2 regions of the Arsukibacterium sp. genome follow, and region 2 is predicted to be linked to the other one. Evidence: predicted binding sites of a transcription regulator. Region 2 holds the regulator's gene; the other holds the start of a gene.
What was found. The regulator LexA, encoded in region 2, represses DNA repair genes until DNA is damaged. The targets are predictions, from matches to a motif close to TACTGTNNATATNNACAGTA.
Positions count from the first base shown of each region.

Region 1: a site for LexA is predicted at 1,931-1,950, ahead of V7D78_RS12595 (YebG family protein). Genes of this name have one in related genera too.

Region 1 covers NZ_DAINOE010000066.1:13,319-17,582, reverse strand. The annotation lists gene V7D78_RS12605 (hypothetical protein) at 96-866, shown strand; gene V7D78_RS12600 (DUF6544 family protein) at 979-1,836, shown strand; gene V7D78_RS12595 (YebG family protein) at 1,972-2,268, shown strand; gene V7D78_RS12590 (alanine/glycine:cation symporter family protein) at 2,322-3,740, opposite strand; gene V7D78_RS12585 (pyridoxal phosphate-dependent aminotransferase) at 3,755-4,264, opposite strand, start outside.
Region 2 covers NZ_DAINOE010000009.1:41,842-46,105, forward strand. The annotation lists gene coxB (cytochrome c oxidase subunit II) at 1-829, opposite strand, end outside; gene lexA (transcriptional repressor LexA) at 1,153-1,773, opposite strand; gene plsB (glycerol-3-phosphate 1-O-acyltransferase PlsB) at 1,938-4,264, shown strand, end outside.

The DNA.
Region 1 (4,264 bases), on a different contig from region 2:
GGCCGGCCTGGGAAGGCGGTGCCTATGGAATAGAAGTCGGATTAGACGATAAATTAGTCACGTCTCTTGCTAGTGGCTCATATGATTTAATCAGTATGAAGTCGGGATTTAATACTCTTTATTTATCCCAATTTGGACAAACGTTTCAGCACAAGTTTATTGATGATCGAGGCGGCGAATTACTGTTTTATTACTTTAATCCTGTAACAGGCGAGTTTAAGGAAGTAAGGCCTGCACTGGGTAAGTCTTTAGTAATGCAAACTAAAAAAACAACTAAAAAACCCTCCAGAGATACTGCGGAGTACTATACAAATGCATTAATGAATCCGTCAGTGATGGGTATCAATTTGAAAACCGCTAAAAACGCATCGTTAGCGAATCCAGGCGAATATGCTGTTTTGAGCGTAACGAGACCCAGTAATATGCACAAAGAATTCGAGCTGGCGATCTGGTCTGAAAGTGAGCTTGTCGGTGTACTTGGTGGAGAAGAAAGAGCAGAAATCTTGCTGCCTCCGGGAAAGCATAGCATTTATACTTACATTAATGGCTTCTCAAAATTAGAGCTAGAAGTAGAGTCAGGAAAAAGATATTACGCTCGAATAGATTTCGAAAAACAACAGGGCTCAATTGGGACCCCTTGGAAGCTGCTCTCTAAATGGACAGCGCTGGACGCCAGAAATAAAGAACAATTTTATGAAGTTTCATTTTCCGGTGTACCAATCGTAGATGTCGATTCAAATAAAGTTAAGTTACCGTCAAATCAATTTAGAGTTAACCAGGCAAAAGAATATTTCAGGACATTTATAGATACAGACAAAGCTTCAGAGGTACCTGTCGCAAACATTACAACTGAAATGGGCTTGTGATGTCTGACAAAGACGTTACACATCATGGACGAGCCCGTTGGGCGCTCGAGTGCGCCCAAACAACAAGTTGCCCGCTATGTTTTGCGTTAGACGTGAACAGCAGGGGTAGCCGATGACAGCTAAGTGGATTCTCATCGCCATCGGAGTCGTATCTGTAGCTGCTGTTGCTTCGGTCTTGATCGGACAGGCCAGCGAAAGGTCCAAGGCTGAGCAGATGGCGACAGACCTACTCGGCGGCGCGACACAGCCAAGAAATACAGTCGTCAGTTTTGACGCATTGACCGACCTTCCACCGCCAGTTGCCCGTTATTTCCGGCATGTCTTAGTCGATGGCCAGCAGGTGATCCACTTAGTAAGGATGCAACAGTCTGGGGTATTGCGGACAAGTACTGCTGCCACTAGCTGGTCGTCGTTTAATGCTAGCCAAGTCGTCGTGCCGCCGGCAACCGGTTTCTTGTGGAATGCAAAAATCGAGATGCCCTTGGGTACACATGTCCGTGTGCTGGATAGCTACAGCAGCGGTGTTGGATCAGGTCGGGCGAGTCTCTTGTCTGCTTTTGCCATCGCTTCAGAAACCGGCGTGCCGGAATTAAATTCAGGCGCGTTACACAGGTACTTAGCAGAGGCTGTCTGGTTTCCTACCGCTCTTTTGCCACAATCTGGGGTATCTTGGAGTTCGATAGATGATTTCTCTGCACTGGCAACGCTGGCTGATGGCAGCACAACCGTATCCTTGGAATTTCGGTTTAACGACGTGGGTGAGGTAACGGGTATTTATAGTGATGGTCGGTTCGGCAGGTTTGATGGAACATACAGGCGAGTGCCCTGGGAGGGCCGTTTTCGGGACTATCAAACTCATGCAGGGATGCGAGTTCCATTCTATGGTGAAGTGGGTTGGTACGATGGCGGCGTTCTGCTATGGGTCTGGAAAGGCGATATCATAAAGGTCCAGTATGAGTTTGAACCTTAGATCACTGCTTGACGGTGTGAGTTGCGCCCAACAAGGTGCTGCAACGGACATCAAACGAATAATTACGATAACGGGCTCGACAACAAATGCAAACAACTGTATAAATAGACAGTCAATTACAGCGGGAGCAGCAAGATGGCAGTGATCATTAAATACGTGGTAGAACGCAACGGAGCCGAGAAAATGACTTTTACCTCTAAAGCCGAAGCAGATGCCTTTGATAAGATGCTGGATACAGCCGATGAGTTAACGGTATTACTGCAAGCCAGCCAGTTACTGGCCGATGAGCAGCAAACTGAAGCGCTGGCTTTGTACCTGGCACAACACAAAGACGCCTTATTGGCGGCACTGAGTGCTAAAAAAGTTGCTAAGCCAGCCAAAGCTGAAAAAGCAGCACCCGCTGAAGCCAAAGCCGCGGTTAAAGCGGCTTAGTGCTTAACGATGCCACTCACGCGGCTTGGCTGTTAGCAAAGCCGCTAAAACCCTTATAACGGCTTGATGCGAGCCGAAGGCTGCGACAGCTGGCGTTGCCAGTAGGCGGCTAAATCGGCTTTGACTTCTGGCAGCAATAAATACAACGCCAGAATATTCGGAATGGCCATTAAGAAGATCATCGAGTCGATAAAATCGAATACCGCCATAATGTCGGGTACAGCGCCCATAGATACCATCATACAAAATAAGATTTTGTAGAGGGTGGTCAGCCTCGGATCATGCCCGACAATATAGCGCCAGCCGGTCAGGCCATAGTATGACCAACTAATCACCGTAGAAAAGCCAAACAGCAGTAAGGCTACCATTAATACCAGCGGGAACCAGCTGATGACCGAGGCAAAAGCGCTGGAAGTGATTTGCACGCCATCCAATACATTACTCTGATAAGCGCCGGACAAAATGATCACTAAGGCGGTGATGGAGCAGATCACCACCGTATCAATAAAGGGTTCAAGCAAGCCGACAAAGCCCTGAGATACCGGATCTTTGGTTTTAGCCGCTGCATGGGCAATAGGGGAGGAGCCAATACCGGCTTCATTCGAGTAGGCTGCGCGCCTGAAACCCTGAATCAATACGCCAATAAAGCCACCATAAGCGGCATCTGGCGCAAAAGCACTGTGTACAATCAGCATCAAGGCCGCAGGGATTTGTGGTAAATGATGGCCAATCACCACAAAAGCGGCTATTAAGTAAATGGCGCACATCAGGGGCACCAGTTTACTGGTTACCCGGGCAATACTTTTAATACCACCAATAATTACCGCCCCGACCAGCAGCGCGTAAATAATGCCGAATAACCAGGCATTATCAAAGCCGGTAACAGTTTTAACCTGCACAAAACCCTGATTAACATGTACAAAACCCGCTGAACCAAAAATAACGGCAATTGAAAAAAACACCGCCAGTATGGTGCCCAGCAGCGGCAGCTGATATTTATCCAGCGCTGCTTTAATGTAATACATAGGCCCGCCGGAGACACTGCCATCGGCATTAAGCTGGCGGTATTTTACCGCCAACGTGCATTCGACAAACTTAGTCGACATGCCCAGTAACCCCGCCACTATCATCCAAAAGGTGGCACCGGGGCCGCCCAGACTAATGGCTACGGCTACCCCGGCGATATTACCGGTGCCAACAGTACCGGAAAGCGCTGTTGTTAAAGCACTGAAGGGCGAAATCTCGCCCGGGGTTTTAGCCGCACTTGGCCGGCGTATTAAGCGCAGGGCATGTGCAAAACCTCTGATATTGATAAACCCCAGATATCCGGTAAACACCAGGGCACCGCAAATCAGCCAAATGACCACCAAAGGCACGGCCACACCATCAACGTTAAAGGCATAAAACACCACGGCCGCTAAGCGCTCGGTAAAGGCCTCAAACAGCTGTTGAAAGCTAAACGATTCAGACATAGTTAGTTTTCTGCTTATTGCCGGTAGCCGGGTAAAAATTGCGCCAGCTTGCCAACCGCGGCTTCGAGTTGTTCACGATGCGGTAAAAATACAATGCGAAAATGATCCGGCTCAGGCCAGTTAAAGGCACGACCATGCACCAGTAACACTTTATGCTGGCGCAGAAAATCCAGCACAAACAGCTCATCATCATCAATGTTAATTTTTTTGCGATCAATCTTAGGGAATAAATACATGGCGCCTTTAGGTCGCATACAGCTGATGCCATCAATGCTGGTGACCAGCTTATGCGCTAAATCCATTTGATCGTATAAACGGCCGCCCGGCACCACCAGTTCATTAATACTCTGATAGCCACCCAGTGCTGTTTGCACCGCATGCTGACAAGGCACATTGGCGCACAGCCGCATAGAAGCGAGAATATTCAGGCCTTCAATATAATTGCGCGCCAGTTTTTTAGCACCGGAGATAAACAACCAGCCTATGCGAAAGCCGGCAATGCGGTAATTTTTCGATAAACCACC
Region 2 (4,264 bases):
CCATAGGCATATTCATCGCCAACAATTCGCGCTCTGCAGCCTTTGCTGCGGCAATTCGCGTTTCTTCCGCCATGACCCAGGCCGTGTAATCCTCAGGCGTCTTGGCAATGACCACTATGGGCATAAAGGCATGATCTTTACCGCACAGCTCAGCACACTGGCCACGGTAAACACCCGGCTCATCAACCCGGGTCCATGCTTCGTTGATAAAACCAGGATTTGCATCTTTTTTAATGGCAAAAGCAGGTACCCACCAGGAGTGAATAACATCGTCGGAAGTCATCAGAAAACGTACTTTTTGCCCGGTAGGAATGACCAGCGGTCGGTCTACTTCCAATAAGTAGTTTTCTTCTTTGGGGAGTTGATTAATGATTTGCTCGCGAGGCGTGGCTAATAACGAAAAGAATTCAACGTCATTTTCCAGATATTTGTAGTGCCATTTCCACTGTGAGCCAGTCACCAGCACGGTAACGTCAGCGTCTGACGTATCCTCCATCGCAATAAGGGTTTTAGTAGCGGGTACTGCCATACCGATTAAGATTAATACCGGTATCGCCGTCCACAGGATTTCAACCCGTGTACTATGATGGAATTGGGCAGGCTGCACACCTCGTGCTTTACGGTGGCGAAGGATCGACCAAAACATGATCCCAAACACCACAGCACCGATCACACAGCAAATCCAGAAAATCGTCATATGCAGTTGATACACCTGCTGACTAATATCTGTTACACCCTTGGTCATATTCAAAGGCATAGCTGCTGCATTAGCCGATGCGGCTAAAAGCAAGGTTGGCAGCGACCAACGTAAACAACGCGTTTTCGTCACTGTACTTCTCCTCTGTCATTTTGCAATGCAAACTGCAGAAACTTCGAACACAGTACTGCTCGGTATTTACCCTGCCACCGACTCTATGTAGTTCAGCTTCGCAATTTTATTGTTGTTATATTGTTGTTATTATGTTGTTTTGCTGAGATTTCATTGCTAGCGCAGAAATCAAAAACTAACCCTATTGTTATTTTTTGGTCAGTCTTAGTCTAAGAATCATCCAAATCCGGTTCAGTGTAAACCCCTAAATAGCAAAAGCGCCGGCAAACCCATGTGGTCGTACCAGCGCTTTTATTATTTAACTTATTGACTAACAGCTAACTTTATAACCAACTGCCATTGCGAATGACGCCGACAGCCAAGCCTTCGACCGCGAATTGTTGCTGGCGCAAATCGACTTTTATCACATCAAAATCCGCGTTTTCAGGATGCAGCAATACCATGTGACCCTGACGTTGAAAACGTTTTACCGTCACATCTTCATCTACCCTAGCTACGATGACCTGGCCCGGCTCGGCCTGATTGGTTTTATGTACTGCCAGCAGGTCACCATCGAGGATACCAATATCCTGCATACTCATTCCCTGCACCCGCAGTAAAAAATCGGCATGCGGCTTAAACAAATGCGCGTCAATCTGGTAATGATTTTGCACATGTTCAGCGGCTAAAATGGGTTGGCCGGCAGCGACCTTACCAATAAGCGGTAGGCCCAGCTGCTCCGGCTCAAGATCATCTTCTACCAGCCTGATGCCGCGCGAAGTGCCTGGCATCATTTCAATAACACCTTTTTTGGCCAGCGCCTTTAAATGCTCTTCAGCGGCGTTGGCTGATTTAAAACCCAGTTTCGTCGCTATTTCTGCGCGGGTCGGGGGCATACCACTGGCGCTTTGGTAATCTTTAATCAGTTGCAGAATTTCGGCTTGTCTTGGTGTTAAAGGTCTCATAATGCTGGCTGCCTATACAGTAGGTACTGTGAGTATATACAGCTAGTGTTGACTTTGCCAAATTTTTTGCAACTATCATTATCGGCAAACATCCAGACTGACAATTTGCCTGTCGTCACTTTAATGATATTCTTGGTTTTTTAACGGCGCTGGTCTGCACTTTCATGTTTTCAGCTTTTCCGCTATTTCGTCTGCTTACTCTATTATTATGTTGGCCTGTCCGCCTGCTGGTGCGCTTTAAAGTGGTACCAGACAATACGGTAACTGAACTGGCACTGGATACCGGCAGACCACTACTGTATATCTGCCATACCCGCTCCGCCAGTGATCTGGCCACCTTGCGCCGGGTGTGCAGGCAATTGCAGCTGCCAGACCCACTGCAACAAGTTGAATTAAATGGCCAACTATACCGGCGTACGCTGTTTTTAGAAAAACCGCATGCCATTATTGGTGGCCGTGGAAAAACCCGTGCCTTAGAACAAGGCCAGGCACTGTTACAGGCGCATCTGGAGGACCCAGGCCTGGATGCGCAACTGGTGCCCGCCGCTATTTTATGGGGCCGGGCGCCGGGAAAAGAAAACAGTATTAAGTGGTTGCTGGGTGAAGCCCATGCGCCGCACTGGTTAGCAAAGATGCTGATTGTACTGGTGTCAGGCCGCCATACACTGGTGCGCTTTAGTCGCGCAGTGTCGTTAAAACAAATGGCCGCTCAATTTGGCGCAGAAATCAGCACTGCCCGTAAATTACTGCGCATGTCTCGTTTTCATTTTTACCGTCAAAAACTGGCGGCCACAGGCCCCAAACTGGTAAACCGTAGCCAGTTATTTAATGCCTTGTTAGCCTCGCCCGCTCTGCGCCAGGCTATAGAAGAAGAAGCTCGCAGTAAACAGATGCCGTTAAAGCAGGCCAGACAACGCGCCCGGTTACTTTTGCAGGAAATTGCAGCTGATTACCGCGAATCAACGCTCAGAGTTGGAGACCGTGTGCTTAGCTGGCTGTGGAAAAAACTCTATTCCGGCATTAAGGTCAATAATGCCGATATGCTGCGGGACTTAGCACAGCGCGGCCATGAAATTGTTTATGTGCCCTGCCATCGTAGTCATATGGATTATCTGCTGCTCAGTTATGTTATTTATCATCAGGGCTTGGTGCCGCCGCATATTGCCGCTGGCATTAACCTTAATTTCTGGCCAGCAGGTACTATTTTCCGTCGTGGCGGTGCCTTTTTTATCCGCCGTAGTTTCAGTGGCGATAAACTCTATTCTGCGGTGTTTCGGGAATACCTCAGCCAATTATTCAGCAAAGGCTATGCCGTTAAATATTATACCGAAGGCGGGCGCAGTCGCACCGGCCGCTTACTAACGCCGAAAACCGGTATGCTGGCTATGACAGTGCAGGCAATGCTACGCGGTATAGACAGACCAGTAACCTTAGTCCCCGTATATCTGGGCTATGAGCATGTGATGGAAGTCAATACTTACGTCAGCGAGTTACAGGGAGCCGGTAAGCAAAAAGAATCGATTGGCGGCGTATTTCAGGCCATTCGTAAACTACGTAACTATGGTTATGGTTATGTCAATTTCGGTGAACCCATACAGCTTAATCAGTACCTTAACCAGCAGGTACCGGATTGGAAAAACCACATTCACCCGCTACAAGTGCAAAAACCACATTGGTTAAATCCCTTAGTGGCAAAATTATCGCGCCAGTTGATGCAACAAATTAATCAGAGTGCAGCCTTAAATGCCATCAACCTGTTGGCTATCTGTTTACTGGCGTCAGAAAAACGTACTCTTACCCGGCCAGAACTGAGCCAGCAGCTCAATTGCTATCTGCAATTGCAACAGCAAGTCCCCTATCATCAGCAAGTCAGTCTGCCGGATAGCGATGCAGAGGCCATCATTGCCCATGCGCTGTCTATGGGTAAGGTGGAGCTGAGTAGTGATCATTTCGGCGAACTGTTGAGTCTCACCTCTGAAAACGCGGTGCTATTGAGTTACTACCGCAATAATGTACTGCACCTGTTTATGTTACCTGCTTTACTGGCCAGTGCCGTGCTTCATCATCGTGCTCTGAGCTATAACCAATTATTACAGATCATTGAACAGCTCTACCCCTTACTGCAGCAAGAGTTATATATCTATGTTTCTTCTGTACGCACCTATTGTCAGGCACTGCTACAGCAACTGACCGAGCAAGGTTTATTACTCTGCATTGATAATCAATATCAGGCACCTGAGCAGCAATCCCAGGGCTATTTTCAGTTAAATCTATTGGCACGTATCGCTGAGGACACGCTGCAGCGATACGCAATAGTGTTAAATTTACTGCAAAATGATCAGGTACAACACCGTGCAGAATTAGAGCAACTCAGCCACCAGCAAGCCCAGCGTCTGTTAAGCCTGCATGGTATAGCTGCGCCGGAATATTACGATAAAAACTTGTTTGCGATGTTAAGCCAGGCACTAAAGGAGGCGGGCTATTGCCATGC